4 regions of the Bacillus sp. BC05(2025) genome follow, and region 2 is predicted to be linked to each of the others. Evidence: riboswitches for the same ligand, from Rfam matches in the RefSeq annotation. Region 2 holds a riboswitch; each other region holds the start of a gene.

Region 1 (7,740 bases), on a different contig from region 2:
CTGCGCATGTCATCCCTGAAACAGTAAACTCAGCCTTATCACTTACAATTCCATATCCTAACGATTCAACTTTTTCCTTAAATTGTTGCGGATTTGTTTTTTGAGGATCATACATTATTTTTGTTTTTTCAAGTGCAAAATTTACATTTGCATCATGAACACCTTCTACTTTTTTCAGGCCTTTTTCAATTCTATTCGCACATGCGGCACATGTCATTCCTGATATTTGAAGATTGACCTCTTTCTGTTCATTCATGTCTCTCACCTCTATATACCCTTATGAGGTATAATTATTAGCAAAATAAATCGTACTTCCTATAAAGTACGATTTATTTCCATATCTAAAAATAATTATTGAACATCGTATCCTTGATCTTCAATTACAGCAACGATATCTTTTAACGTTACAACTGATGAGTCGATAGTAACTTCAACAGTTCCTTCTGCTAATTGAACTTTCACTTGTTCAACACCGCTTAGCTCTTTCACACTGCTTTCGATAGCATTTACACAATGTCCACAAGACATACCTTCAACTTTTAATGTTAACTGTTCCATTTAAAATCCTCCTCTTGTTTCTTCATTGTTTCTTAATCACAACTACATCTTACCATACCCCCCTAAGGTAATCAATGGTTTTGTATCATGATTTTTCAATTATTTTCTAAAAGTTTATTTTACATACACTTTTTCACATCAATACCCCGAAACCTTATATGAAAGTAAACAAAAAAACAAGCCAGTTACATACTAGCTTGTTTTACGCTTTTGAAAAACGTTCAAATACAGTCATTAATTCTTCAATCGCTTCGTCACCATTGCCATCTTTAATAGCGCCTGAAACACAATGACTTGTATGGTTTTTTAATACACCCATTCCTACTTTTTTCATCGCTGCATTAATCGCTGAAATTTGCACTAAAATATCCACACAATAGCGATCATTTTCAATCATATTTTGAATACCGCGGACCTGTCCTTCAATTCTCTTTAATCTATTTATAATTTGTTCTTTTTCTTTTTCTGATCTATGTGTTACTGCTTCATGCTCTTTATGACCCATATTATCACCTTCTTAAAGTTTCTCTTCATCCAATAAAACAATTGCTTTTACGAGTATACCAATTATAGCATTAATTATCTATGTATGATACCCCATATGAGTATATTTCCGCACTAAGCTTATTCTTAACAATTTATTAGCTTCTCAGTCTCAATTTTCATGATACCCTTTCCTTTTTCAAAAAAACATTACATTCTCCATCAGAACTTAATAAAGTAAAATGTTTAATCACTTTTGTGCTATGTTCTTCAACTAAAGCCTCCATTAATGTACATTCCCTAACAATTTCTCGTTGCAAATATAAAAGGGCTACCTTAGTAGCCCTTAATAAAATAATTAATTTTCATCAGTTATAAAATACGTAGTTGTAAAGAGTACAATTCCTTAGTTTTCAAAATTATTCTTTTACAGGAATAACTGCACCGTTATATTCCTTATTAATAAAATCTTCAATTTCTTTCGAATGCAATACTTCTACAAGTGCTTTAATTTCTTTCTTATCTTTATCACCTTTACGAACCACAACTACGTTTACATATGGAGAATCCTTACCTTCAAGCGCAATTGCATCTTTTCTTGGATTTAACTTTGCATCAATTGCATAGTTAGCATTAATTAAAATAGCATCACCTTCTTTATTTTTATACATTTGTGTTAATAAACCAGGCTCGATGTCTGTTTTGAATTTCAAATTTTTCGGATTATCTGCAATATCTTTTACGGTTGCTTTTACAGGATCTATACCATCTTTAATTTTTAAAATACCTTCTTTTTGTAAAATTGCTAAACCACGTCCATGATCAGTAATTGCATTACTCATAATAATTGTTGCACCATCTGGAAGCTCTTTTAGATTTTTATATTTTTGAGAATATAAACCGATTGGTTCAATGTGTATTTTTCCAGCTACTTCAAAATCATATTTTTTGTCTTTCATTTCTTTCTCTAAGAATGGAATACCTTGGAAATAATTTACATCTAATTCTTTATTCGCCAATGATTTATTTGGTAATACGTAGTCTTGGAATTTTTTAATTTCTAGTTCTACACCTTTTTTCTCAAGTAATGGTTTTGCTTTTTCCAAAATAACTGCATGAGGTACATTAGAAGCACCGACAACAAGCTTATCTTCACTTTTCCCTCCACAAGCAGTTAAACCAAAAATTGCTGTTGTAATAAGTCCTGATAGTAATAGTTTTTTCATGTTGTAAACACCCTTCTTCTTTTATGTATTTATTTATTAATTCACGCTGTAACAAATCAATAATCCACTTTATTAGAACAACACTAGGACATGCACAAATTGGTTCATTGATTTTCACATCGTTATTCCTCCTGCACACGGACTGTATAAATCGCTCTATTTTCCCTCAGAATAGTCTTTACTCACAGTCGAGAACAACAAAAAAACCTTTCTGCCCTTAGAATGAGCAGAAAGGTTTGTATGCATATATCGATACTATCCCTTTCTCTCATCTCTCAAAGCATTTGCTTTGCAGGAATTAGCACCATTTCAATGTAAAAATTGATGGTTGCTGGGTTTCACAGGGCACAGTCCCTCCACCTCTCTGGATAAGAGAAATCAGATTTAATTTTCATCTGATTCAAAATCTATTAAATTATCTATATTTTATGAATTGAATTTTATCAACATAAACTCGTTATGTCAATAATTGTTTATGAAAAAAACTTCAATCACAAATATAAAAGTCTCAATTCACACGTATAAATTGAGACTTCTTTCTTCCTATATATAATTATTGTTGATCACATACTTTTGTATCATTCACTACTGAAGTTCCTTCAACGGTTACCGTATGAAAACAGTCATTTACACGAACTGTCACAACATTATCTTGCCGATCAATAACGTGATATTCATTAAAATTTTTATTTAGAGCACTACGAATTTGTTCTCCCTCATAAATTGGAATGCCATGTGATAAAACCCAAATAAGCCCAGCGATAGCAAGAATAGTTTTCATACGATCTACCTCCTTGAGAATATAGTGAACTTTTAATCCGTTCTTTTTAGCTCCACTAATCATAAATGGAATGAACTAAGCCTTTTTGGAAATAAGTTCATTTCGTCTATTTTATGTTTATGCTAATTGTGACCGAATTGTGACAACTTTTTGTCTCTTTAGACGAAAAGTTGAAACAAAACTTTCAAAAAGGACAATTCTACTTGAACAAACGAAAGGCTATGGAGAATTTCCCCATAGCCTTTCGTTTGCATTTTATTAGACAATCATTCCAAATTATACGTGACTAATAAATCTTAACCCTTTACTTAAAGAAGTCGGCACAACAGATGCGTGATTCTCCCCTTCAGCTTCATAAAACGTAAATCTAAACTGATCATGTTTCACTTGGAAAAGGCGCTCTGATAATTCGTTTGCCCCTACAACCATATGCTCTCGTTCTAGTGATCCAACTGTAAGGAACACTCCCGTTTCAAACTTGGCACTGTTTAATTCATTTATAAAATTCTCTTCTTTTTCAAGAACAGATTGATTATTCCACCAAATAGACGGACTACTAATAAAATAATTTTGAAAAGCATTTACGTTTGTGAATAGTATATGTAAAGCAAATAAACCACCTAGTGAATGCCCAAATAACGTTTGTTTTCTTTTATCAATCTCATAATTCTTTTCAATCTGCGGCTTTAATTCTTCTTCAATAAAAGTAAAGAAATTATGTGCTCCTCCTGTTTTAGGCCACGGTTTACCATCTGGTTTTAAAGGCGCATCTTTTGAAATTACGCTAGGCGTAAAATCATAGCATCTCTCTTCACCTGAAAATGCCCCTTCAATTGGATAACCAATACCTACTATAATAGCTGGTGAAACACCTGTTTTTTCTGCTCTAACTGATTGTATTTTAACCGCTTCATGGAATGTTTGAAAAAAGGCATTGCCATCTAATACGTATATAACAGGATAGCCTGACTCTCGTGCTGGCTGCCTCGGCTTTGAAATATGAATTTGATATTCCTTACCTTCTATTTTCGAATACATTTTCCACTGTTCCGTATTAGATGTTATAATCTGCTGTTTTTCAATCGTAGTATTCATCTTATATCCCCCTTTTTAACTCGTTACATATATTTCAACTTTCTCTTCTTGAAGTGCAACGCTATCGTATCCAAAACAAACAGGAGACCCATTATACGGATCAATCATGACACGCGCATCAATATGAAATACTTCTTTTAACACTTCATTTGTTATGATTTCTTCTGGAATACCAGTTGTAACGATTTCTCCTTCCTTCATTGCAATAATCTCATCTGAAAACCTTGCTGCATGGTTAATATCGTGTAGTACCATTACGACCGTACAATTATGTTCTTTATTTAACCTCTCCACAATTTGTAATACATCTAATTGATGAGACATATCAAGATATGTTGTTGGTTCATCTAGTAGTAACACTTCTGTCTCTTGTGCTAAAGCCATCGCTAACCATACCTTTTGCCTTTGACCACCAGATAGATTTGCTATTTGTCTCGTTCTAAATTCAGATGTTTTCGTTATATCTAAGGCCCAATCAATCATCTCTTTATCTTTTGAAGTTAACTTATTTACGTTATTTCGATGGGGATAGCGTCCATAAGAAATTAATTCTTCTACTTTCAGCTCTCCTGGCGCAATTGGGGTTTGCGGAAGTAAAGCTAGCTGCTTCGCAATTTCTTTCGTTGGAATTGTATTTAAATCCTGTCCTTGTAAATAGACTTTACCGCTCTTTTGTTTTAAAATTCTTCCCATTGTTTTTAACAGTGTGGATTTACCGCATCCATTTGGTCCTATAATTGTCGTTACTTTTCCTTCTTGTATTTCCACATTTAAATCGCGAAACACTGTAAGCTTTTCATAACTCGTTTCTAAATTTTTTGCACTTAAAATACTCACTTTTATTCCTCCTCTTACGCTTTCGCCTTATAAAGTAAATATAAGAAATACGGTACACCGACAATAGAAATAACGATTCCAACTGGTAACTCTACAGGTGTGAAGACTGTTTTTGCAATAAAGTCTGAAGCAATTACAAGGAGCATTCCGATTACTCCGCACGTAGGAATGATATGCTTATGCTGAATGCCGACAAGTCTTTTCGCTATATGTGGTGCCATTAGTCCAATGAAACCAATACTTCCTGAAACAGCAACACATGCGCTCACAAGTCCGATACTACTTAGTAGTAAAATAGATTTCTCTCTTTCTACTGAAACACCTAAACTTGTAATACTCGTTTCTTCCAATTGAAATAAATCTAATAAATAAGCTTTCTTTTGTATAAGCGGAATTAATATGATAAGCCACGGCAACATTGCAATAATATACTTCCAGTTTGCATTATATATACTTCCCGACACCCAAACTGCAGCCATCTCGAAATCAGTTGACTTCATTTTGAGTGATAGGTACATAGAAAATGCTCCAAATCCTGATCCAATTGCAATCCCTGTTAATAAAAGACGCTGCGAATCTAACTTACCGTTTTTCCAAGAAAATAGATAAATGATGATAGCTGCACCTAATCCGCCGACTAAACCAAACATTGGCATCATCATAATAGAAACCCAGTCTGTGCTCTTTAATTGTCCTTGAAAGAAAAACATAAAGATGACGATTGCTGTTCCTGCTCCGGCATTTACTCCTAAAATACCTGGGTCTGCCAGTCCGTTTCTCGTAATTCCTTGAATTACAGCACCTGCAACACCTAAGCCTAATCCTACTAATCCAGCGATTACAATGCGCGGAAGACGAAACTCAAAAATAACTAAATCATGGTCTGGTACTGGATCTATTCTAAAGAGTGTTTTACATACATCTGTAATCGTAATATCAAACGTACCATTCGTTAAACTAATATAAATAGCACATAGTATTAAAAATAAAAGAATCCCCATCGTCATTCCAAAACGTTGGCTTGAACTTTTAAGCATGTCTCTCTCCTCCTCTTGTACGGATTAAATAAAGGAAGAAAGGAATTCCAATTAAAGATGTTACGACTCCAATTGGCGTTTCAAATGGATAATTTACAAATCTACTTAAAACATCACATAACGCTAAGAAAACCCCACCAATAACGCCTGCACATGGCAATATCCATTTATAATCTACTCCAATTATAAAGCGGGTAATGTGCGGAATAATTAAACCTACAAAACCAACTTTCCCCACTAAAGCAACTGCCGTTCCTGTTAAGAAAATAACTGATAAAATAGCCATCGCTTTAACTAGTTTTGTACGCTGCCCTAAATTAATAGACACTTCTTCTCCTAAAGAAAGAATCGTAATAGATTTTGATACTAACAGTGCTAAAACTATACCAATTATCCCAAACGGTATCGTAATTTTAATAATATTCGGATCCACTTGGTCTAACTTTGCATTAAACCAAAAACTAACATTTTGAGAGATTTGAAAATACGAAGCCATTGCAGCCGATACACTACTTAAAAATGTTCCGATAACTGTTCCGATAATTGCTAACCTAACTGGTGATAAACCATTTTGGAGGAGTGAACCAAAACCAAACACGATACCTGCTCCTAGTGCAGAACCAATCATTGAACATAAAACCATACCAACGGATGACATGCCCGGAAGAAAAATCATACAAAGTGTAATAACAAAGGCTGCCCCATCTGTCACACCCATAATAGAAGGGGATGCAAGATAGTTTCTTGTCATCCCCTGCATAAGTGCTCCTGATATGGCTAGAAATGCTCCGACTAAAAGAGCTGCAACTACCCTTGGTAAACGTGAAGTAATAATAATATTATGATTTACATCACTTGAATCAAAATGAAATAATGCGTTCCACACTGTTTCAGCATCAATACTTTTAGCCCCATACAAAATAGAAAGTATAACTGTAAATAAGATGAGTATGGGTGCTATACATAATATAGTCACTGGTACTGCATTTGTTTTCTGCATATCATTCAACGCACCTTACTTATTGTATTATTTAGATAAATTTTTCACTGCTTCTTTTAAGAATGCTGTTTTACTCCAAGCTGTACCACCTTGTGCCATTGGGTCTACAACGTTTACAAATACTTTCTTTTCTTTCGCAGCATTCATACTTTGCCAAATTGGATTGCTTTCAATTTCTTCTAGCACTTTCGGGTTTTTATTTTCAGTTGTCTCATATTGTAAGAAAATATAATCCGGGTTAAGTTCAGCAAGTTTTTCAAATGAAATTTTCTCTTGTGCTTTTACAGTTTTAAGTTGTTCTGGAGCAGTTAATCCAAGATCTTTATAAATTACAGGATTGAAGTATACCCCTTCTGGATACAGAAATAATTCGTTTGCTCTTAGTCTAATAACAAGAACTTTTTTGTCTTTTAACTTATCTCCTAGTTTTGCTTTTGCTTTTTCAGCATCTGTATTGTAATCTTTAATAATTTTTTCTGCTTTATCTTTTTTACCAGTTAATTCTCCCATTAACTTTAAGTTATCTTCCCAATTTGTTGAAACGTGTGATACCGGGAATGTAGGAGCTACTTTCGTAAACTTTTCAGCTGTTTCTGCTGGGAATTTCGTACTTGATGTAATAACATCTGGTTTTAATTGAAGTAATGTTTCGAAATTCGGTTGCATTTTCTCACCAACAGATTTCGCACCCTCTAAATCTTTCTCAAGATACTTCGGTAATTT
Region 2 (7,740 bases):
GTGAACAACTTTAGTTGTAAAGTTTTGTGTTTGGTTACCACGGCCAATTGTTACTGTTTTCGTATCAGCATATGAACCGTCGCCCATTAAGTTTGTAACGTTCTCTGAGATTGTGTTTCCGTCATTCATAAGGCCTAGAGCCCAATCAATGCGACCGTCGCGTCCTACTGTGCCGCGGCGGTTAACGTAAGTTGTTACGTCTTTCGCTAATAGATCAACCGCACCGAATTTCACTTGTGCGCCTTGTTCCACGATTACTTCTGCTACGATATTTGCAATACCTTTAGCATTTTCATTTGCAACGTAGTTTTCTACATAAGTTGCAGTACTGTTCGCATCAGCTACGAATAATACGTGGTTATATACGTTAGCTTCTTCGCCGTCTACTAAGAATACAGCTTGAAGTGGAGTTTCAAGAACAACGTTTTTCGGAACATATACGAATGCACCGCCGTTGATTAATGCAGCATGAAGTGCAGTTAGACGATGCTCGTCTACTTTCACGCCGTCTTTCATTAAGTACTTTTGTACTAGCTCAGCGTGCTCAGTTGCAGCTGTTACGATGTCTGTAAAAATAACACCTTTTTCTTTTGCTTCGTCTGCTAAAGAAACGAATGCAGTTGTACCAGTGCGTTGTACTAATACGCTGTTGTTTTCATCGATTAAGTTTTTCACTGCTTCTGGAAGCTCTGTTAAAGAACTTACAGGCTCTTGCTTAGCAGCGTCGCCTTTTCCGATAAAGTCCCATTTTTCAATTTTCGTTTTATCAGGCGTTGGCATTGGAAGTTCAGTTGCTTGTGCAAGAGCTTGTAAGCGGAACTCAGTCAACCAAGCAGCTTCGTTTACTTCGCTTGCGCGTTGACGGATTGTTTCTTGATCGAAAGGTAATGTACCGATTGTCATGTTTATGCTCCTCTCTTACGCTTCTTGCTCTGTTGTTTCGTCTTCAATACCTAATTCTTTTTTAATCCAGTCGTAACCTTCAGCTTCTAGACGTTGTGCAAGCTCAGGGCCACCAGATTTAACGATACGACCGTTCATCATAACGTGAACGAAGTCTGGAGTGATGTAGTTTAATAAACGTTGGTAATGCGTAATCATTAGGCAACCGAACTCTTCGCCGCGCATTTCGTTAATACCTTTAGATACAACTTTTAATGCATCGATATCAAGACCTGAGTCGATTTCGTCTAAGATTGCGATTTTTGGCTCAATCATCATTAATTGAAGAATTTCGTTACGTTTTTTCTCTCCACCAGAGAAACCTTCGTTTAAGTAACGTTGTGCCATTTCTGGATCCATTTCTAGGAATTCCATGTTTTTATCTAATGTACGGATAAATTTCATAAGAGAAATTTCATCGCCTTCTTCACGACGTGCATTAATTGCAGAACGTAAGAAGTCAGCGTTTGTTACTCCGCTAATTTCACTTGGATATTGCATTGCTAGGAATAGACCTGCTTGCGCGCGCTCGTCTACTTCCATTTCTAATACATCTTCACCGTCGATGATGATGCTACCTTCTGTTACTTCATACTTTGGGTGACCCATAATTGCAGAAGATAAAGTTGATTTACCTGTTCCGTTAGGTCCCATAATTGCGTGGATTTCTCCACCTTTTACTTCAAGGTTTACACCTTTTAAAATTTCTTTGCCATCAATTGATACGTGTAAGTCTTTAACCGTTAATGTAGAACCAGCCATCTCAATACCTCCATTAATCCTATATATACATTTTAAAAATTCCTAAAACGTTCATATTCTCATTTTATTCTCATTCTAATTTTATATCAAATAAAATGATATCGCAAACGACGAAAAAAAGTAACAATTTTTTCACAAATGTATATAAGTATTTCACTTGCATCCTTATATGATACACCTTTCTTCTTATTTATATAAAGAAAAAAGGACTGGGAAATTACCAGTCCTTTCCTTATACTTATTCAGTTACCGGAAGTACAGCACCTTTATATTCTTTAGTAATAAAGTCTTGAATTTCTTTTCAATGTAGTACTTCTACTAGCTCTTTCATTTCTTTTTTCTTCTCGTCACCTTTACGAACTGCAGTAATATTTGCGTACAGAGAGTCAGATCCTTCAATCGCAATTATTCTTTTATAGGAACAACCGCTCCTTTATATTCTTTAGTAATAAAGTCTTCGATTTCTTTAGAATGTAATACTTCTACAAGCTCTTTAATCGCCTTTTTATCTTTATCACCTTTACGAACCACTACTACGTTTGCATATGGAGAATCATCACCTTCAATTGCAATTGCATCTTTTTCTGGGTTTAATTTCGCATCAATTGCATAGTTTGAATTAATTAAAACAGCGTCGCCTTCTTTATTGTTATACACTTGTGGTAACAAACCAGGCTCAATATCCGTTTTGAACTTTAAGTTTTTCGGATTATCTGCAATATCTTTTGGAGTTGCACTAACTGGATCTACTCCGTCTTTAATTTTTAAAATGCCTTCTTTTTGTAAAATTGCTAAACCACGTCCATGGTCAGTAACGGAATTACTCATAATAATTGTCGCCCCGTCTGGAAGTTCTTTTAAGCTCTTATATTTTTGAGAGTATACACCAATTGGTTCAATATGAATTTTCCCTGCTATTTCAAAATCATATTTTTTATCTTTCATTTCTTTTTCTAAATACGGAATGTGCTGGAAGTAGTTTGCATCTAAATCCTTATCCGCTAACGATTTATTTGGCAACACGTAATCTTGGAATTTTTTCACTTCTAATTCAATTCCTTTTTTCTCAAGTAACGGCTTTGCCTTTTCTAAAATTTCAGCGTGCGGTACGTTAGAAGCCCCCACAACTAATTTCTTTTCATCTTTATCTTTCCCGCCACAAGCAGCTAACCCAAAAATTGAAGTTGAAATAAGTGCTGTAAGTAATAATTTTTTCATTTGAAACATCCTCCCGTTTTTTATTATCGTTTATCTATTCGAACCGTTACACGATCACCAATCCACTGAATGAAAAATACAACTAGTAATACACAAATTGTAGCAACGATTGTTACATCGTTATTTCCTCGTTGGAATCCTTCTAAATATGCAAGTGTTCCAAGGCCACCAGCACCAACAACTCCCGCCATTGCTGTATAGCCTACTAAAGCAATTGTCGTAACCGTAATACCAGATACTAATGCCGGTAACGATTCTGGAATTAATACTTTCAAAATAATTGTGCTTGTTTTTGCTCCCATTGCTTTTGAAGCTTCAATTACACCTTTATCAATTTCGCGAAGTGCGATTTCAACCATTCTCGCGTAAAATGGTGCTGCTCCAATAATTAAAGCTGGCAATGCTGCACTCGCTCCAAGAATTGTTCCAAGCAAAACCTTTGTGAATGGGATTAATAAAATGATTAAAATGATGAATGGTATGGAACGGAAAATGTTTACGAACGCTCCAATCGCTGTGTTAACCGTCTTGTTTTCCCATAAATTATCTTTTGCTGTCATAAAGAGTAACAATCCTAAAATGAGTCCTAAAACAAATGTGGCAAGAGCTGCGATTGCCGTCATATATAACGTTTCACCAGTTGCTTCTAACATTTGATTCCAATCGACATTTGTGAGTAACTTATCCATGTGCAATCACCTCCAGCTCTACTTGATCTTGATGTATTCCCTCTATTGCTTGCTGAATCGCTGTTTCCTCACCATTTAAATGAACAACTAAACTACCGTAAGAACCGTCATTCGTTTGTGCGATATTTCCTTGCAAAATGCTAACTTCTATATCACTGCGTTGCATTAATCTTTGAAGTACTGGTCTTTCTACAGCTTCACCGATAAACTGCAAACGAACTACTTTACCATCTGGATATTTTTCAATTAAACTTTCAATCGTTTCATTTGTATCTTCAGAATCTGTTAATTGCTTTACAAATCGTTTTGTAATATCTTGCTGTGGATTACGGAATACATCAAGTACGGGACCCGTTTCTACAATCTTTCCTTTTTCCATTACCGCCACTCGATTACAAATCTTTCGAATCACGTGCATCTCATGTGTAATGAGTACAATTGTTAAACCGAGACGCTTATTAATATCTAATAATAAATCTAAAATTTGATCTGTCGTTTCTGGATCAAGAGCTGACGTCGCTTCATCACATAAAAGCACTTGCGGATTGTTAGCTAATGCTCTTGCAATACCAACACGTTGCTTTTGTCCTCCGCTCAGTTGAGATGGATACGCATCTCCTCTTCCTTCTAATCCAACAAGATGAATTAACTCATCCACGCGTTTTCTTCTCTTCGCCTTATCAACACCTGCAATCTCAAGCGGAAACTCGATATTTTCGCGTACAGTTCTTGACCAAAGTAAGTTGAAATGCTGAAAAATCATTCCGATTTCTTGCCTTGCCTTACGAAGTTCACTTCCTGTAATGGCTGAAATGACGCGATTTGCAATTGTAATTTGGCCAGAAGTTGGTTTCTCCAACTGATTGAATAATCTAATTAAAGAACTTTTCCCAGCACCACTATATCCGATAACACCAAAGATTTCACCTTTGTCTATTTTTAAATTGGCGTTATCTACAGCAGTAACATCACCGCTTTTTGCTTTATATATTTTCTTTACATTCTCTAATAGAATCATGGTGTATCACCCCTTTTTTGTTTGGATCGACTCCGCAATTTTTTATGTTTAATGCGTGTAGTCCACCGGTATCACTACTTGTATTATTTGAATGTCCTCCACATTCAAACAACAAAAAAACCTTTCCGCTTTAGAGAAGCAGAAAGGTTTATATGCGTATATAACAACATTATCCCTCTCTCTCATCTCTCAAAGCATTTGCTTTGCAGGAATTGGCACCATTTCAACATAAGTTGACGGTTGCCGGGCTTCACAGGGCACAGTCCCTCCACCTCTCTTGATAAGAGAAATCAGATTACATTTTCGTCTGATTTGTAATTTATGAAATTGTCTATATTTTATGAATTGAATTGTATCAATATCCACACACCATGTCAACAGAAATTTTCGCAAAAAATGAAACTTCAGAATTTTAAGCCCCTACTGACATCGGTTTACATATGTGAAACATCGATTCGACTAATAGCATCGTTCGATATGTTCCCGAATATTGTACACGTCCATCATTCATTAACATTTGCAATCGTACATTGCCGTTTACCAATTGTTTTACATCTTCTTCATCTACACAAACGATTTGCTCCGTCCCTATTTCCTCATGTAGCAGTTCTATATAATCTCTTGAAATTTGTAACGAACAACTTTCATCTCCAAAGCGGAAATTAACAGTTTTTTCTCCTTGTCTTAAAAGCGGTTCTAAATGATATTGACCATTAGCGTAATTTACAAATGATTGCAGCAAAGAATATAATTTCACCTTAAATCACATCCTTCATATCACTTTCTATTACACATACCATTCCCTCTCACTAAAGAGCAATCCTGTTACTTTCGCTCGACAAATACTGTAACCACCCTGCATCTCGACATATTTCCCAAGAAATATGTCGAGGCGGCAAAAACTTTGCCGCCTACTTTAATTCCGTATATAAATATTCAACCGAATGAAATGCATATATCTTCTTCATGAGTGTCCCATTTTCAAAAACAAGTAAACACGGCACACTTTCGATTCCATACTCTTTCGCTACATGCGGAGCATAATTTAAATCTAACATTCCAATTTTCAAATCTTCAATTGTCATCTCAACGACAGTTAACATCTTTTTTGCTAATTGGCATGTTCCACACATTGGAGTATATACATATAACACTGTTTTTTCTTCGTTCTCTATTAGGGCTGTTGCTTCGGCTCCTGTCCAGTCAATCACTTCTATCATTCCTTACCGTAAATATTCTGTATAAACGTCAATGTCAGCTCCCCATAATACATTTGCTAAGTGTGAAGATGGCGCAGTTGCCACTTCTCGGTACGAGCGATCAATATAAATATGCTCTGCTTGCGGAAATTCTTTTCGAAATTGTTTCCTTAACTTTTCTCCAGCATCATCAGCATCCACAAGTACATACACTTCTTTATCAAAAAACTGATCAACGAGCTCATCCATTTTCGCCAAACCAATTGTACCATTTGTACAAACAATTTCCACCGGTTCCCGAATAATAGATTCAATCTTTCTTCTATCTGATGTACCTTCTACAATAATGACTTTTTCTACATAAATCATATGTCATCACCCGATCACCATATACTATACAACCTTTAACTTAGTATATAGTATATTCGTTATTTTCATGTTGTTTCCTGTTTATTTTTGCAAAAGAAAAGCGGAAGTGGCTCGTTCAGAACAAGAGGACATTGGAACTCCTGAACTAGAGGCGCCTTTTGCCTCAAGTGAAGGAGTGAAATGACCGACTGTTCTAGCCACTGGAGCTAGATCCTAAAGAAAAGCGCAAGCGGCTCGTTCAGATTGTGAGAGGGATGGAGCTTCTGACGTAAAGGCGCTTTTTGCCTTGCAGGAAGAAGCGAAGCCATCGAACAATCTAGCCGTGGAGCTGGACAATAAAAAAAGCGGAACCGACTGTTTAGCCCTGTTGGCTAAGGTTCTTTCGCACAGAAGATGCTTTTTGTCTTCTCGTGCGGAAGGTTCTTAGACATGAAGGACTAGGAGGTGGAGCTGGACAATGAAAAGCGGAACTGACTGTTTAGATTACGAAGCTCCATGAAACCTTACTAAAAACGTTCATTCCCATAATAGCTTATTCATTTACACTCGATTTTAAATATATTATGTAACACAAAATAAAAAAGGACAGCACAAAGGCTGTCCTTTAGTCGACTATAATTAGTCTTGGTTTGTCATTTCTGCATATTTTTCAGCAGTTAATAACTTCTCAACTTGGCTTGCATCAGAAAGTTCAACTTTAACCATCCATGCACCCTCGTATGGAGATTCGTTAACAAGTTCTGGTTGGTCACTTAATTCTTCGTTTACTGCTACAACTTTACCGCTTACAGGTGCATATAACTCAGAAACTGTTTTAACAGATTCTACGCTTCCGAATGGCTCGTCAGCTTCGATTGTTGCACCTACTTCAGGAAGTTCAACGAATACGATATCGCCTAGCTCACTTTGTGCAAAGTGAGTAATACCGATAACAACTTCATTACCTTCAGTTTTTACCCATTCGTGTTCTTCAGAGTAACGTAAATTATTTGGAATGCTCATGACTGTACCTCCAGTGAATGTATTAATTATGTAAAAATACCTTATTGGTACTTTTTCCACACACTTTCAAACTGCTCTTCGTTAAAACCAAGTGTTACATTCGTTCCATCTGTTACAATTGGACGTTTAATCAACATGCCATCAGATGCTAAAAGCTCGTACATTTCGTCTTCACTTGCATCTTTTAACTTATCTTTCAGACCAAGTTCACGGTAACGCATTCCACTTGTATTAAAGAATTTTTTCAATGGTAATTCACTTTTTTCATGTAAATTACGTAAATCTTCTTTTGATGGTGGATTTTCAACAATATGAATCATCTCATATGCTACATCGTTTGCCTCAAACCATTTCTTTGCTTTTTGACATGTGCCACACTTTGGATATGAATAAAATGTTACTGTCATAAATTCACCTACTTTTTTACTAACCTTTACCTTTATCATATAGAAAACGTTTTATTATTTCAAACGATTATTCGCTAAACTTTTACTTATTTCGTGATAATTTTTAATAATCCTGCAAATTTTTCTTATTTTTC
Region 3 (7,740 bases), on a different contig from region 2:
TGCGCGACATTATTTACTAAAACATTTACACTACCTAGTTGCTTGACGGTCTCTTCTACAATATCTTTACAATGCTGTTCATTACTTAAATCACCTGGTAACAACACACACTTTACACCTTCTTGTTCTACACGTTGCTTCGTCTCATTTGCATCTCCATCTTCATCTAAATACGCAATCGCAATATTCGCTCCCTCTTTCGCAAAAGCGATGGAAACAGCTCGTCCAATCCCGCTATCCCCTCCTGTAATTAATACATTCTTTCCTTTTAATTTTTCGCTTCCTTTATAGTTTGGATCTTCAAACTGCGGTAGAGGATTCATTAACGATTCAATACCAGGTTGTTTATTTTGATGTTGCGCTGGCATTGTTACAAAGTTTTTTTGCTGTGGCATAGCTTCTTTCAACTCCTTTTCCTTATAATATGCGCACAATAAACACTGAAATTCATACATCGATTTACGATTAATATTCGAATTTAAGACACAAAATATGAATTGTTGTAAACTTTTTATGCAAAACTATTGCAAAATAGTTAAAAAACGAATATTATATATAACTGTTGTGAAAATTATTCGTAAACAGAAAGGATGTTTATATGTTTAACCTTTCAAAACATAAAACTTCTATTAAAACTGAAATTATGGCAGGTATTATTACCTTCTTAACAATGGCATATATCATTGTCGTAAACCCTGTCATCCTTGGGGATGCAGGTGTTCCATTTGAACAAGCATTTACAGCAACCATTATCGCTGCTGTTGTCGGAACATTATTTATGGCGATCTTTACAAACTTACCAATCGCAATTGCACCAGGTATGGGATTAAATGCTTATTTCTCTTACTCTGTTGTAAAAGCTCATGAAGGCATGACTTTCGCAATTGCATTCTCTGCTGTATTCGTAGCAGGTATGATTTTAATTTTGTTATCATTCACATCTTTCCGTACAAAATTAATGGAAGCAATTCCTGAAAACTTAAAACATGCAATTACTGCTGGTATCGGTCTTTTCATCGCCTTTATCGGTTTACGTTTAACAGGTATCGTTACAAAAAATGAAGCAAACTTAGTTGGACTTGGTGATCTTCACTCTGCGCCAGTACTACTAGCATTAGCTGGACTTGGAATTACAATCATCCTTATGTCTTTAAATGTAAATGGTGCACTATTTATCGGGATGCTATTAACTGGTATTATCGCTTTCTTCACAGGACAATTAACATTCTCAAACGGTGTTACATCAATGCCTGGATTACCAGAAGGAATTATCGTTTCAAATCCAATTACTGCTGTATCTGATGTAATTAACTACGGATTATACGGCGTTGTATTTTCATTCTTCCTTGTTACATTATTCGATACAACAGGTACATTACTTGGTGTAGCTCAACAAGGTGGATTTATGAAAGACGGAAAACTTCCAAAAGCTGGACGAGCTCTTCTATCTGACTCATTCTCAGCAACAATCGGTTCTATGTTCGGAACAACACCATCAACAGCTTACATCGAATCATCTGCTGGTGTTGCAGCTGGTGGTCGTACTGGTTTAACAACTGTTACAGTAGCTGTTCTATTCGCACTAGCAGCATTCTTCGGGCCATTAGTAAGTGCCGTTTCTGGTGTATCAGCTATTACTGCACCATCATTAATTATCGTTGGTAGCCTTATGATGGGTTCAGTTCGCCACATCGATTGGGATGTATTTGATGAAGCATTCCCAGCATTCTTAGTAATCCTAAGCATGCCACTTACATCAAGTATCGCAACAGGTATCGCTCTTGGATTTATTTCATACCCACTTATGAAAGTGGCAAAAGGTAAATTCTGTGCTGTTCACCCACTTGTGTATGTATTCGGAATCTTGTTCGCTTATCAATTGATTTTCTTACCACATTAAAATCCCTCATTAAGAGGGATTTTTTTATAAAAAATTATTTGACAACACCACAAACTTGTGGAATAATTCGAAATAGTTGAATATTCGATGTCTTATCAAGAGCAGGTGGAGGGATGAGCCCTACGAAGCCCGGCAACCGACCCATTTATGGGCACGGTGCTAATTCTTACAACACGTTGTGTTGAAAGATAAGAGTAATATGATAAGACGTCTTTTCTATATGAAAAGGCGTTTTTTATTTTCACTCCCTCTCCTCTCTTCTTAGTTTAGGAGGGATTTTTTTATGAAGAAATTGTGTTCTATCGTACTCATTGTTCTCTTACTTACATTAACTGCTTGTACAAATGAACAAGATGCTGTCTCTTCACAAAAGCAACAAACTGTGAAAAAAGTAACTACAACAGTAGAAAATCATTTACAAACAGAAATTCCAAACCAAATAAAGAAACCATTAAAAATTGCATTAATTATGCAAATGTCTATCGGAACTTTTTCCTCTCAATATATTGAGGGGGTCAAAAAACAAGTAGAACTATTTGGCGGCAGTGTACAAGTCTATAATTCTGATAATGATTTAGCAAAAATGGCGGCAAATTTAGATACTGCTATTAATTCAAAAGTGGATGGTATATTAATTGATCATGGTCGATCTGAAGCGCTGAAACCTGGAGTAGAAAAGGCATTACAAGCAAATATTCCGGTAGTAGCGTTTGATAATGATCTACGCTTGCCAGGCGTAACGATTATTGATCAAGATGACTATAGTCTTGCATGGAAATCATTAAAAACATTAGCGGAAGATTTGAATGGACAAGGAAATATCGCAGTCGTATGGGTTGGTGGATTCGCTCCAATGGAACGTCGTAATGTTATCATTGATGCTTTTTATAAACGTTATCCAAATATAAAAGAAGTTACACGATTCGGTACTGCTAGTAATAACACACCGCTCGATACACAAACACAAGTAGAAGCTTTACTAAAAAAATATCCGAAAAAAGGAGATTTACAAGCTATTTTCGCTTCATGGGATGAATTTGCTAAAGGGGCTGTCAAAGCACTCGAACAAGCTGGTCGTACAGATATAAAAGTATACGGCATTGACTTAAGTAATGAAGATTTACAACTCATGCAAAAAGAAAATTCACCTTGGACTGCTACAGCTGCAACTGATCCAGCTGAAGTAGGTAAAGTTCAAGTACGATTTTTATATAAAAAAATTGCTGGTGAACAAACGCCAGATATTTATTCGCTAGAACCTTATTTAGTGAAGAAAAATAATTTACCAAAAGAAAATATAACAATGGATCAATTATCAAAACATATAAATGGTTGGGGAGATTCAAAAGATGGGTATTCTCCTTGGATGAAAAAATTAGAGAAGGAGAAAAAATGATGACATTCTCTCTTCAAAACATTACACATTCTTATCATGTAACTACCCCTGTTCTAGAAGATGTTTCTATTCATATTGAAAAAGGAAAAGTGCACGCATTACTAGGAATGAACGGCGCAGGAAAAAGTACTTTATTAAAAATAGCAACTGGTGAAATCCAACCAGTTGCTGGCAATATAAAAATTGATAATCAGACTGTTTCCTTTACTTCTCCACGTGATGCAAAAAAGCACGGTATTTCTTTCGTAACACAAGAAGTAGATCACGGACTTATTTCAGGATTATCTGTCTTAGAAAATGTACTAATCGATCAGTTAGCAATGCAAAACCGAGCAATATTCTCAAAATCAAAATTAGTCGCACTCGCGAAACGACACTTACAAACTGTGCAGCTCGATTTAAATGTTTTGGACGACGTTTCAAACTGCTCATTACATGAAAAACAGTTACTTCTTATCGCAAGAGCTTTATCTAACAATATAAATTATCTTTTATTAGATGAGCCAACTTCTTCTCTTGGGCCAAAAGAAGTGGAAACCTTTGGGAAACTCTTAAAAAATTTAACATCAAAAGGTATTGGCATTATTCTAATTTCTCATCGTCTATCAGAGATTCGAAAATTTGCGGATGATGTAACTGTATTACATAACGGTAAAGTTGCACTCTCCGAAGCTATTACAAAGATTACGGATCAACAAATTGTGGAAGCAATGACTGGAAAACAACTTACACTTCCAATTAATACAGCACCAAAAACCGGAAGAGAAGAATTATTTAAAGTACAAAAACTTCAATTACACAAAGGCCATTCTCCTCTTTCTCTCACTGTACGGAAAGGTGAAACTGTCGTGATATATGGATTAATTGGAAGTGGAAAAACAACACTTGCTGAGACTTTATTTGGTGCTCGTCATATTTATCACGCAAAAATAGGTGGTTATAACATTACAATAAAAACACCGCGAGATGCAATTCAAGCGAAAATTGCACTTGTACCAGAAGAAAGAAGAAAACAAGGCGTATTTCTTTCAGAAGACATTATAAGTCACACAAATTTACACCAATCCGGTTGGAAACGAAAACAAACCGAAGTAAATACTGCTACTGCAGCAATTACTTCTTTCGGCATCTCACCAAACAATCCAAAAGCCTTTATCCATTCACTGAGCGGCGGAAATCAACAAAAAGTCTCTATTGCAAAGTGGAATGGATTCAAACCTACTCTATTTCTTTTGGACGAGCCAACTAAAGGTGTAGACATAGCTGCAAAACAAGACATTTTTCAATTCATTCGCAACATTATAGAAAACGGAAGTTCCGTAATTTATTTCACAGGAGAACAAGATGAAGCGCTACATATCGCTGATCGCATTCTTATACTAGCAAACGGAGAATTTGTAGGTGAATACTTACCGAACGAACTATCTCCTGAACAGCTTTTACATTTATCTGAAGGGAGTTATTCCATTGAATCTCGTTCATAAAACTAAAAAACTATATTTACCTACTCATCTTTTTTATCAATTTAGTACAATTGCTATCATTATAGGTGTTACAATTTTTTTCTCTATCGTTAATGATTCTTTTTTAACATACAACAATATTAGTGATATTTTACGCTCTATTTCTATCGTAACGTTACTCGCAATTGGCGTTACCTTTACATTAATTGTAGACGGATTTGATTTATCAGTTGGCTCTACCGCTAGTTTAGCGACAATTGCAGCTGCATCTTGTCTCGTTTTATATCGGCAAGAGCTATTAGTTACACTCCTTATCCCTATTCTTTGTGGACTGTTAGTTGGATTATGTAATGCACTACTCGTTATCCGAATTAAACTACCAGATTTACTTGCTACACTAAGTATCATGTATATCGTTAACGGACTACACTTAACATTCTCAAAAGGATCTTCTATTTATGAAGGAATGTCTGGGGCTAAAGGACATTTTATTCCATCCTTTTTATTTATCGGTCAAGGTTCTGTGCTAGGAATTCCAGTCCCTGTCATTATCATGCTTATCGTCGTTTTGATTGCATATTTATTTTTAGAAAAAACAACGTACGGTCGTTTCTTTTATATGACAGGTGGGAACCGAGAAGCTGCTAGACTAGCTGGTATTCCTACTGATCGTTACCGTGTATATGCTTATATGATTAGCGGTTTACTTGCATCTATTGGTGGTATTATTCTATGTAGCCGCGTTGGAACGGGGCAAGTTTCAGCTGGCGCTCCATTATTAATGGATGCAGTTGCAGCTGCCTATATCGGTTACGCAATGTTCGGCGCCAAGAAACCAAATATAGTCGGGACATTCCTCGGCTCCGTATTAATCGGAATTATATTAAATGGTCTCACCATGATGAACGTCCCTTATTATGCACAGGATATTATTAAAGGAAGTATTTTAATTACAGCTTTAGCATTTTCATTTATTAAAAAGAAGCGTAAATAAAAAAGTAGCGCATCGAATTCCGATGCGCTACTTTCCTTTTGCAATAATCAAACGAACTACTTTCAATGCAAGAAGTAGAAGACCGTTCACTATCGCTGCAATCCCTAAAACGACCGCTATCATCAGCTCTCCCATTCCATTATTCAACATAAACATAACAGAAGAAATGAAAGCCAAAATAAGCAATATTAACGTTGGTATATATTTAATAATCGGCTTCTTATATGATTTTTTTGAAAGAAGAAACGTAATTACTAATGTCATAATGATCACAAAATATACGGCAAATAAAAAAATCATATGAAAGCCTCCTCTACGCCCAAATTACTAAAAAAAGATTAGAAAACTTTAATATTCCTCATTCACTTGTACTTCTTTACTATATTTTTGAATGAACACTGACGAAATAACCATTATCATCCCTACACTAAAACCAATAAGCTGGTCTAGTAGCATTTCATCATGAATGAACCAGCGCAATAAAAATACGCCACAAAAAATAAAGATCATAGTAAATCCAGTATGCCTAAGACCTTTATATACATTTTCCATATGTATCACCTCTTCACATACCTTTATCCATATTATACCATAACACTAAACGTGTATAACCGTCATTCGACATTCAAGCCAATAATAAAAAAGGCTGCAGAGAAATTCTTCCGCAGCCTAATCATTATTTTTGTAAAAACGACTGTAAATCTGCAAACTGTCTCTTTGCATCTTCATAGCCTTGCTCATATAAATTTTGTAGTTTTGCTGTATCTTTTTCCATACGATCTACTTGAAGCGGCACTTCTGGGCGAATAACAAATAAATTCCCAGCTTGTTCTTCTTTTTCAATGTAGTGCAGTGTTTCATTATATACTTCATAACGATTCAACATCGTCTTCACAAGATTCGGATATTTTTTATATGCTTTCGCTGCTATCCATCCAAACTTTGACTTTTTCTTTGCGTAACCATGATTTCTCGTTAAAATTACGACTGATTTTTTAAATCCATCTTCCTGTGCTTTACGAACTGGAATTGGATCTGAAATCCCGCCATCTAACAATTGCTTACCACGGTAATTTACTACTGGTGCAATGAAAGGCAATGAACTAGATGCTTGTAATAAATTTAGTGCATCATCATTCGTTCCTTCTTTTTCAAAGTAAACAGACTGTCCTGTTTCACAATCTGTTGTCCCTACAAGGAAACGCTCTGGACTATTAAAGTATGTTTCAAAGTCAAACGGAACATGCTTTTCTGGAATCTCATGAAAAATGAACTCCATATCGAATAACTGGCGTTTTCTCCATAAATTTTTAAACGATAAGTATTTTGGGTGTGATGCATAATCAATATTTACTGTTTTATTTCTATTTCTTTGTCTGGAAAGATACGACGCTGCATGACAAGCACCAGCTGATACACCGATTACATATGGAAAATATAAATCTTGTTCCATAAAGTATTCTAATATCCCGCCCGTATATACACCACGCATACCGCCGCCTTCTAATACTAACCCCGTATTTTCAAGCATGTTATTCTCTCCTCTTTATATATTGACTCTTTAATTATTCACCATGTTAAGTATCTGTTTCTATTATATATGAGTTCTTTTAGAAATTATATTCAAAAGACTCGAAATGAAGGAGTTTTTTCTTCCAATTATATTTCCAAATGATCGGAGACATCTTTTATAAATCTTTGAATAAAATCTTGCTCTTCTTTCGTATATCTATCTAAAAGTAACAGCCACTTTTCTTCAGCTTGTTTATGCAATGTATCATGAGCTTTATATATTTCATTTCCGCTTTCCGTTAAGCGGAAGAAAATTTCTTTTTGATTATCTAACATTTGCATCTTCTCAACGAATTGCTTTTGAAACAACTTTGTACAAATTTTAGAGATTGCACCCTTCGTCATTCCCATTTCCGTCGTAATAGCAGTTACATTCATCAAACCATTTTTCCCGATACACTCGATCACATGTAAC
Region 4 (7,740 bases), on a different contig from region 2:
ATCTCCATCAGCTAACGCTTTATTTGGCGTTGTGTAATCAGAGAACTCAACCAGTTTAACTTTAATCCCTTCTTTTTCAGCTTTTTCCTTTACAATTTCCCAAGCGTTTCCATCCGTTCCAGTTACACCAATGCGGACTGTCTTCTCTTTTGCTCCTGCATCTGAACAACCACTTAACGCTGAAATCCCTACAATTGCTGATAATGCAAATGCTAAAATTTTCTTCATTTCCTTTTCCCCTCTTCCCTTTTATGATCTGCGTAAAAAGACTTTTGCAAAGTAGTTTCCTAAATTTTGAGCTACCTGTACGAGAATAATAAGTAAAACGACTGTTACGAACATAACTGATGTATCAAAACGTTGATAACCATATGTCATCGCTAAGTCACCAAGACCGCCACCACCGACAAGCCCAGCAACTGCAGAAAATTCAATTAAACCAACTGTCATAAATGTAACTCCTAAGATTAATGGTGCTAACGCTTCTGGTACAAGAATTTCAAAAACAATTCTAAATGGTGAAGCACCCATTGCTTGAGCAGCTTCAATGACCCCCTTTGGAACTGAAACAAGATTTGTTTCAACCATTCTAGCAATACCAATTGATGCAACTAACGTCATTGGGAAAATTGCTGCTGCTGTTCCAATCGTCGTTCCGATAACACTTCTTGTTAGTGGGCTTAAAGCTACTAAGAAGATGATGAATGGAACCGGACGAATTGTATTAATAATGATATTAAGAATAGAAAAGATCCATTTATTTTCTAAAAAGTTTCCTTTTCTCGTTACATATAAAAGTAAACCTAGGGGTATACCAAGAATTGTAGCGAATATTAAGGTTACAATTACCATTAAGAGGGTATCCCCCGTCGCATCTACTATGCGGGGCCAAAATATACTCCAATCAACTCGCATGAGCTTCTACCTCCTTCAGCTGCACTTGTAGTCTTAGATGTTGTAATGCTTTTTGAATTTCTTTCTGCTCACCTTGCAGTTCTACAAGTAAATTTCCAAATAACACATTTTGAAGTTCAATAATATTTCCGTACAGTACGTTTACATCGACGTTATAATTTTTCGCGATATACGATAGTACCGGCTGTCCTGTCTCTTCGCCAGTAAATGTTAAGCGATAAATCTGTCCACCATTTTGAATTTTCCCTAGAACACTTTCCGGTAAATGATCATTAATGATAGAGCGTACAAAGTTTTGAGTCGTCTTTGTTTTTGGTTGTGTAAAAACGTCAAACAGTTTTCCTTCTTCAATAACCTTTCCCTTCTCCATTACAGCTACACGGTGACAAATTTCTTTCACAACATGCATTTCATGTGTAATAAGAAGAATTGTTACATTGTATTCTCGATTTACTTTCTTTAATAAGCTCAAAATTTCTGTCGTTGTTTCTGGATCTAAAGCTGATGTTGCCTCATCACATATAAGGATATCAGGTGATGTCGCCAGTGCCCTAGCAATACCAACACGCTGTTTTTGACCACCTGATAGTTGCTCTGGATAATAGTCTGCTTTATCTTCTAACCCGACAAACTTCAGCAGTTCATTTACTCTTTCTTTTATCTCATTCTTTGGTACTTTCGCTAATTTTAATGGATACGCAATATTCCCAAACACTGTTCTTGAATTAAATAAATTAAAACTTTGAAAAATCATCCCTATTCTTTGTCTTAGCTTCCGTAATTCTTTCGTCGATAGTGATGTAATATCTTTATCATCTATTGAAATCGTTCCTGCTGTTGGTCTCTCTAACATATTTACTAAGCGTAATAACGTACTCTTTCCAGCGCCACTAAAACCGATAATGCCGAAAATTTCGCCCTTTTCAATCGATAACGTTACATCCTCCACCGCATGAACAGATTGCCCACCTGATTCATATACTTTGCTTACGTTGTTAAAAGAAATCATTTTTTCCCCTCCTATATGCTGTAAAAACTTGAAGTAGAGCTTTCGAGGTAAAATAAAAAGTGCTCTCCTTCTTATCAAACATAAAGATAAGAAGGAGAGCACTTATATGTACTCGTTCACATCTTCTCATCTTCCAAGCCTTTATAAGGCTTGCTGGAGTTAGCACGGTATTAAAAAACCCGTTGCTGAGGTATCGTAGGGCCAGTCCCTCCACCTCTCTGGATAAGAATGTATCGATTTAATTGTCGTTTAATTAATTCTCATTATAGAACTCAGAATAATAAGAGTCAATACATTTTTTAGAAAAGTATCAATTATTTCTTTATTATAATTTTCAGATGAAATTCCATGAGAAAATCGTATTTTTTAAAGTTATGTAAAATTCTCCTCTCGCATATTTTTTAAAAGGATAATCTTCTCTACTAATTGAATACCATTATTTGAATATAAAATCGGAGGAAGATAAATATATGAAAACAGCCCTTTTACTCGTTGATATTCAAAATGATTATTTTCCACAAGGAAAGATGGAATTACGTAATCCGGTAGAAGCAAGCGACTATGCTAATCAGCTACTACAACTCTTTAGAACGAGAAATGAACCTATTTTTCATATCCAACATGTAGCAATAAAAGATGACGCTACTTTTTTCCTACCAAATACAGAAGGTGTACATATTCATAAAAGCGTACGCCCACTTAGAAATGAAACCGTTATAATCAAACATTATCCAAATAGTTTTCGGGAAACTGATCTTCTAGAACAATTACAACGTTTAAACATCGAGCACGTCGTCATATGTGGGATGATGACTCATATGTGTATTGATGCTACCGTGAGAGCTGCTTTTGATTTCGGCTTTCAATGTACCGTTATACATGATGCTTGTGCTACAAAAGATCTTTCTTTTAAGAATGCTACTATACCAGCCGTTTATATTCATAACACAATTTTGGCTAGTTTAAATGGCGTATATGCAAATGTAATGAGCACAGAGGAGTTTGTAGCTACAAAAAAACACTCCCTTCAGTGAGCAAAACCGAAAGGAGTGTTTCTTGTCAAACCATAGATTTTCTTTCAAATTGTATTATACAGGAAATCCTTAAAATGAATACTAAAAATGTGACTAATAAGTCAACTTTTCTCATTGTTTTGTTTCTATTTACATGTTTATCCCGATATGAATAGGGTTTAGCTAGTTCTATTCGCCAATTAGTAATATATAGTAAATCGTTTTTCGTTCAAACTAACTAGTCTCCCCTATTATTTTCCTGTTTGTTTTTGCTTCTTTTTCAAATATTCCGCACGCAATTTTTCAATTTGCTGCTTTTTATCAAATTTGACAGGCGTCTGTTTTTCATGAAACTTTGCCACAGCTACCTGGCCTTTATAATCCAATTGATATTTTCCCACTTTGTTCACCTACTTTTCTTGTCTTTAAAGAGAATCTATTCAATCAATATAATATACCTTATTTTACTGAAGTAAACCTTATTAGTTTTTCTACTGATATCTATCTTGATCCATATATAGATAATTTTTTCAAAAAAAAGAGATCTTCGCAGACTGCGAAGATCTCTTTTACTATTTCTTATAAAGTTTCAGAAGTAGTTTTTGCTTGCATGTGAAGTGCTAAGTAGTCAGGGCCACCAGCTTTAGAGTCTGTACCAGACATGTTAAAGCCACCGAATGGTTGGTAACCTACGATTGCACCAGTACATCCACGGTTGAAGTATAAATTACCTACGTGGAAGTCTTCACGTGCTTTTTCAATATGGTCACGGTTGTTAGAAATAACTGCTCCTGTTAAACCGTATTCTGTATTATTTGCAATTGCAAGTGCATGGTCAAAGTCTTTTGCTTTACAGAATGCTACTACTGGTCCGAAGATTTCTTCTTTCATTAGGCGAGCATCTTCTGCAACGTCAGCAACGATTGTTGGTTGGATGAACCAGCCTTTAGAATCGTCTCCTTCGCCACCTGCTAAGATTCTACCTTCTTCTTTACCAATTGCAACATAGCTCATTACTTTATCGAATGCAGCTTGGTCATTAACAGGACCCATATTTGTACCTAATACAGCTGGGTTAGCAACTGTTAATTCTTTCGTTAATTCAACAGCACGATTTAATACGTGATCGTATACATCTTCGTGGATTACTGCACGAGAACATGCAGAACATTTTTGTCCTGAGAATCCAAATGCTGATGCAACGATAGATTTAGCTGCTAATTCAAGATCTGCTTCTTTATCAACAACGATTGTATCTTTACCGCCCATTTCAGCGATAACGCGTTTTAACCAAATTTGGCCTGGGTTTACTTTCGCTGCGCGCTCATAAATACGGATACCTACATCACGAGACCCAGTGAAGCTAATGAAACGTGTACGAGGGTGATCTACTAAGTAGTCACCAACTTCAGAACCGCTACCCGGTACGAAGTTTACTACACCAGCTGGTAAGCCAGCTTCTTCTAATACTTCCATGAATTTCGCTGCTACTACAGGAGTTGTACTAGCTGGTTTTAGTAATACTGTGTTACCAGAAACTAAAGCCGCTGTTGTCATACCTGCCATAATTGCGAATGGGAAGTTCCAAGGAGAAATGATAACACCTACTCCTAATGGAATGTAAGAGAAACGATTATATTCAATTGGACGGCTTTCTACTGGAATTCCGTCTTTTAATTTCAACATTTGACGACCATAATATTCCATAAAGTCGATTGCTTCTGCTGTATCAGCATCTGCCTCATTCCATGGTTTACCTGCTTCTTTTACAAGAATAGCAGAGAATTCATGTTTTCTGCGACGAACGATTGCTGCAGCACGGAATAAAATGTCTGCACGCATTTCTGGCTTTGATTTTCTCCAAGTTTGGAATGTTTCATCCGCTACTTGCATTGCTTTTTCAGCTAACTCACGGCTTGCTTTTGAAACGCGACCAACAAGTTCCTCTTTATTTGCAGGGTTTACAGAAACAATTTTGTCTTCTGTAGTGATTTTTTCTCCCCCAATAATTAATGGATAGTCTTGTCCAAGATACGATTCTACTTTCTTTAAACCTTCTTCAAACGCTAATTTGTTAGCCTCCACTGAAAAATCTGTAAATGGCTCATGTTTGTATGCTACTACCATTCTTTTTAGCCTCCCCTTAGAAAAACGTTTACATTTTACAACATTATTCTACACGATAATTTAGATTTATTCAAATATTCCTAGACTTATATTTTAAAAATTAATTAATTTTTAAAATATAATAAAAAAACAGAGTTATACAAATGTATAACTCTACAAAATATGAGTATATTCCAAAATGTTTTTGCTAATCAATAAAATAGTTACTAACAAAAATAAAGTTCTTATGTATCCAACACCTTTTTGAACCGCAAACTTCGATCCAAAATAAGCGCCCAAAATCATTGATAATCCCATAATAATACCGTATTCAAAATGAATTACATCTAAAAATAAAAAAGTGATTAACGATACGATATTGCTAACAAAGTTCAAAAGTTTTCCAGATGCTGCCGCTTGAATAAAATCCAAACCAATTAATAAAAATGCAAAAATTAAAAAGGATCCTGTCCCTGGCCCAAAAAATCCATCGTAAAACCCTATCATTAAAATAACAAAGAAAAATATTAATGTTTTTCTTTTCGTCATCTTCTTATAGGTAGATACACTTCCCCAATCTTTTTTCGCAATAATATAAATGGCAATGAATACCAACATCACAAGCACTAACGGTCGTAAAATATCCGGCGGAATAAACTTTACTACTAAAGCACCTGCGACTGCTCCTATAATAGTTAACGGGATTAACTTTCCTACAATTTTAAAATCGACCTTTCCCGATCGAATGAAATAAATCGCACTCGTAAACGTCCCCATCGTTGCAGCTAATTTATTCGTTGCAATTGCCGAAGCTGGTGGTAAACCAACAAACATAAGTGCCGGAAGCGAGATTAATCCTCCGCCGCCAACAACTGAATCAATAAAAGCTGCTAAAAAGCCGAATGCAATTAATAAAATAATGACTTGAAAACTTAATTCGTCCATGCGCTTTACCCCTTACCCCATTATTTATAACATTTTAAATTATAACAAAATTAACCAAGAAAAAAAGCCGTTCCATAAAGGAACGACCCTTCTATTTAATCTAAAATTTTCACAAATGGTTCATCTTGCTTCGCTTCACGTATAATAATCGCTTCTGGGCGTTCTACAGATTTAATCGTTACTTGTACTTTCATATAATTCGGGAAGTATTCCATAACAAGCCCAGCTACATATTGTGTAAAGCCAATTATTTCTGCTTTCCCATTAAACTGGACAGGAATATCAAGCTTTACTTCTCTTAATTCATCGTCTCTATACATACCAGTACCGATAACAGCTGTATAGTCTCCTTGGAAATAATCTCCTAGTTTTGCTTTAAAGTTTGATACTCTCGCCAGATCTTCACGTTTATTATCTGTTTTCGCTTGTTCAGATGGGAACAAATAATATTTCTCATTAATTTGTTGCCAATCCTCAACCGTTTCACTGCCTTTTTCAACATTCGCATAAGAAACAAAGTTACCTGGTACGAGTGAAGCCTTTGGAGCCTGACGGTAAATTGCAAATGTTATCGGAAGGTTTTTTGTTTCAGGTTTTTTTTGATGCATAACTTTCAAAATTTCTTGCGCCATTTTTTTCCCTTCAGCTAACATTTTTGCTTGCTCAATTTTAGCTTCACGCGGATAACCATGCTCTTCCTCATAATAATGAACCGAATTCATTGCTAAACCAATTACAATGCCTTTACGCTCATCTGTTTCACCTTTTTTCACATAATAATCATGCTCTAAAATATTTGAAATATATATTGGATTTTTTTGATTCTTTGCCTCTAATGATTCAGATCCTCCACCTAACGCTGGGTTTAAACCAATGTTTGGAAATTTAACTGCGTCTTTTTTTAATTTGTCCTCTAGTTCCTTTTGCTCAGCATCTGTACGCTTTCTTTTAACAAGCATTTGTATAGTTTGAGCATCTAGAACATCTCCACCTTTAAAGAAATGATCTTTCGTACTAAAGGATTCTTTCGCAATACGCATTAACCCTGTTTCAAATTCATCTATATCAAGGCGATTACTTACTCCTTGTACAACTAATCCACGTGCTGCTCCTGCTTCAAATGGAATAGTCGCTTTATAATATTCATCCGAAATAGCGTACTTCGGAACGATTGCTTGTTCTTTTGCTTTCCCCGATTTCTCATCTTTATCGGCACCTGCACTACACCCACTTACAAGTAGGCCAAGGCTTAATACCGCTAATGCTATTTTTCTCATGGTAAGTTTGCACCTCTTACTTATTTAGCTCTTGTAAGAACCTCTCTTCATTCCAAACCTCAACATTATGCTTCTCCGCTTGTGCTAATTTCGAACCTGCTGCTTCACCTGCAACAACTAAATCCGTACTTTTACTAACACTTCCTGTTACTTTTCCACCTAATGCCTCAATCTTTTTCTTTGCTTCACTACGTCCCATCACTTCTAATTTACCTGTTAAAACGACAGTTTTTCCTGCGAAGTACGACTCAACATTTTGTAAATCAGCAATTTTTATACCTTTGTATGTCATGTTCACGCCGTATTCCTTAAATTGTTGTAATAACTCTAATACGTCTTCATTATCAAAATACGTCACAACGGATTGAGCCATTTTTTCACCAATCTCATTAATTGCTTTTAGTTCTTCTTCCGTCGCTTTCACAAGTGCATCCATCGTTTCAAAATGCTCTGCAAATGTACGTGCTGCTTTCGC

Evidence for each region. Region 2 has a riboswitch for S-adenosylmethionine ahead of ACZ76X_RS19845 (methionine ABC transporter ATP-binding protein). Riboswitches for the same ligand answer to the same signal wherever they lie in the genome.
Region 1: it holds a riboswitch for S-adenosylmethionine, as region 2 does, so the genes downstream of both, metQ (methionine ABC transporter substrate-binding lipoprotein MetQ) here and ACZ76X_RS19845 (methionine ABC transporter ATP-binding protein) in region 2, are expected to answer to the same signal.
Region 3: it holds a riboswitch for S-adenosylmethionine, as region 2 does, so the genes downstream of both, ACZ76X_RS10450 (sugar ABC transporter substrate-binding protein) here and ACZ76X_RS19845 (methionine ABC transporter ATP-binding protein) in region 2, are expected to answer to the same signal.
Region 4: it holds a riboswitch for S-adenosylmethionine, as region 2 does, so the genes downstream of both, ACZ76X_RS23220 (methionine ABC transporter ATP-binding protein) here and ACZ76X_RS19845 (methionine ABC transporter ATP-binding protein) in region 2, are expected to answer to the same signal.

What each region holds. Positions count from the first base shown of each region.
Region 1 is NZ_JBWYRA010000003.1:652,367-660,106, reverse strand. Features, by position in the region: gene ACZ76X_RS14145 (heavy metal translocating P-type ATPase) at 1-256, opposite strand, end outside; gene copZ (copper chaperone CopZ) at 352-558, opposite strand; gene ACZ76X_RS14135 (metal-sensing transcriptional repressor) at 761-1,063, opposite strand; gene metQ (methionine ABC transporter substrate-binding lipoprotein MetQ) at 1,461-2,267, opposite strand; SAM riboswitch class I at 2,533-2,642, opposite strand; gene ACZ76X_RS14125 (hypothetical protein) at 2,821-3,048, opposite strand; gene ACZ76X_RS14120 (alpha/beta hydrolase) at 3,325-4,143, opposite strand; gene ACZ76X_RS14115 (ABC transporter ATP-binding protein) at 4,159-4,980, opposite strand; gene ACZ76X_RS14110 (FecCD family ABC transporter permease) at 4,995-6,017, opposite strand; gene ACZ76X_RS14105 (FecCD family ABC transporter permease) at 6,010-7,017, opposite strand; gene ACZ76X_RS14100 (iron-hydroxamate ABC transporter substrate-binding protein) at 7,045-7,740, opposite strand, start outside.
Region 2 is NZ_JBWYRA010000006.1:178,900-186,639, reverse strand. Features, by position in the region: gene sufD (Fe-S cluster assembly protein SufD) at 1-903, opposite strand, end outside; gene sufC (Fe-S cluster assembly ATPase SufC) at 919-1,704, opposite strand; partial or broken gene ACZ76X_RS19860 (MetQ/NlpA family ABC transporter substrate-binding protein) at 1,943-2,119, opposite strand; gene metQ (methionine ABC transporter substrate-binding lipoprotein MetQ) at 2,110-2,922, opposite strand; gene ACZ76X_RS19850 (methionine ABC transporter permease) at 2,946-3,611, opposite strand; gene ACZ76X_RS19845 (methionine ABC transporter ATP-binding protein) at 3,604-4,629, opposite strand; SAM riboswitch class I at 4,809-4,916, opposite strand; gene ACZ76X_RS19840 (hypothetical protein) at 5,042-5,386, opposite strand; gene ACZ76X_RS19835 (thioredoxin family protein) at 5,541-5,849, opposite strand; gene ACZ76X_RS19830 (toprim domain-containing protein) at 5,853-6,197, opposite strand; gene gcvH (glycine cleavage system protein GcvH) at 6,816-7,199, opposite strand; gene ACZ76X_RS19820 (arsenate reductase family protein) at 7,241-7,606, opposite strand.
Region 3 is NZ_JBWYRA010000002.1:883,849-891,588, forward strand. Features, by position in the region: gene ACZ76X_RS10440 (SDR family oxidoreductase) at 1-395, opposite strand, end outside; gene ACZ76X_RS10445 (NCS2 family permease) at 599-1,900, shown strand; SAM riboswitch class I at 1,990-2,095, shown strand; gene ACZ76X_RS10450 (sugar ABC transporter substrate-binding protein) at 2,184-3,296, shown strand; gene ACZ76X_RS10455 (sugar ABC transporter ATP-binding protein) at 3,293-4,780, shown strand; gene ACZ76X_RS10460 (ABC transporter permease) at 4,764-5,753, shown strand; gene ACZ76X_RS10465 (sugar ABC transporter ATPase) at 5,781-6,053, opposite strand; gene ACZ76X_RS10470 (hypothetical protein) at 6,102-6,305, opposite strand; gene ACZ76X_RS10475 (patatin-like phospholipase family protein) at 6,430-7,284, opposite strand; gene ACZ76X_RS10480 (MarR family transcriptional regulator) at 7,413-7,740, opposite strand, start outside.
Region 4 is NZ_JBWYRA010000009.1:179,568-187,307, forward strand. Features, by position in the region: gene ACZ76X_RS23210 (MetQ/NlpA family ABC transporter substrate-binding protein) at 1-228, opposite strand, end outside; gene ACZ76X_RS23215 (methionine ABC transporter permease) at 250-915, opposite strand; gene ACZ76X_RS23220 (methionine ABC transporter ATP-binding protein) at 905-1,924, opposite strand; SAM riboswitch class I at 2,048-2,153, opposite strand; gene ACZ76X_RS23225 (cysteine hydrolase family protein) at 2,395-2,958, shown strand; gene ACZ76X_RS23230 (hypothetical protein) at 3,189-3,338, opposite strand; gene pruA (L-glutamate gamma-semialdehyde dehydrogenase) at 3,517-5,064, opposite strand; gene ACZ76X_RS23240 (TSUP family transporter) at 5,218-5,988, opposite strand; gene ACZ76X_RS23245 (CamS family sex pheromone protein) at 6,084-7,265, opposite strand; gene ligA (NAD-dependent DNA ligase LigA) at 7,282-7,740, opposite strand, start outside.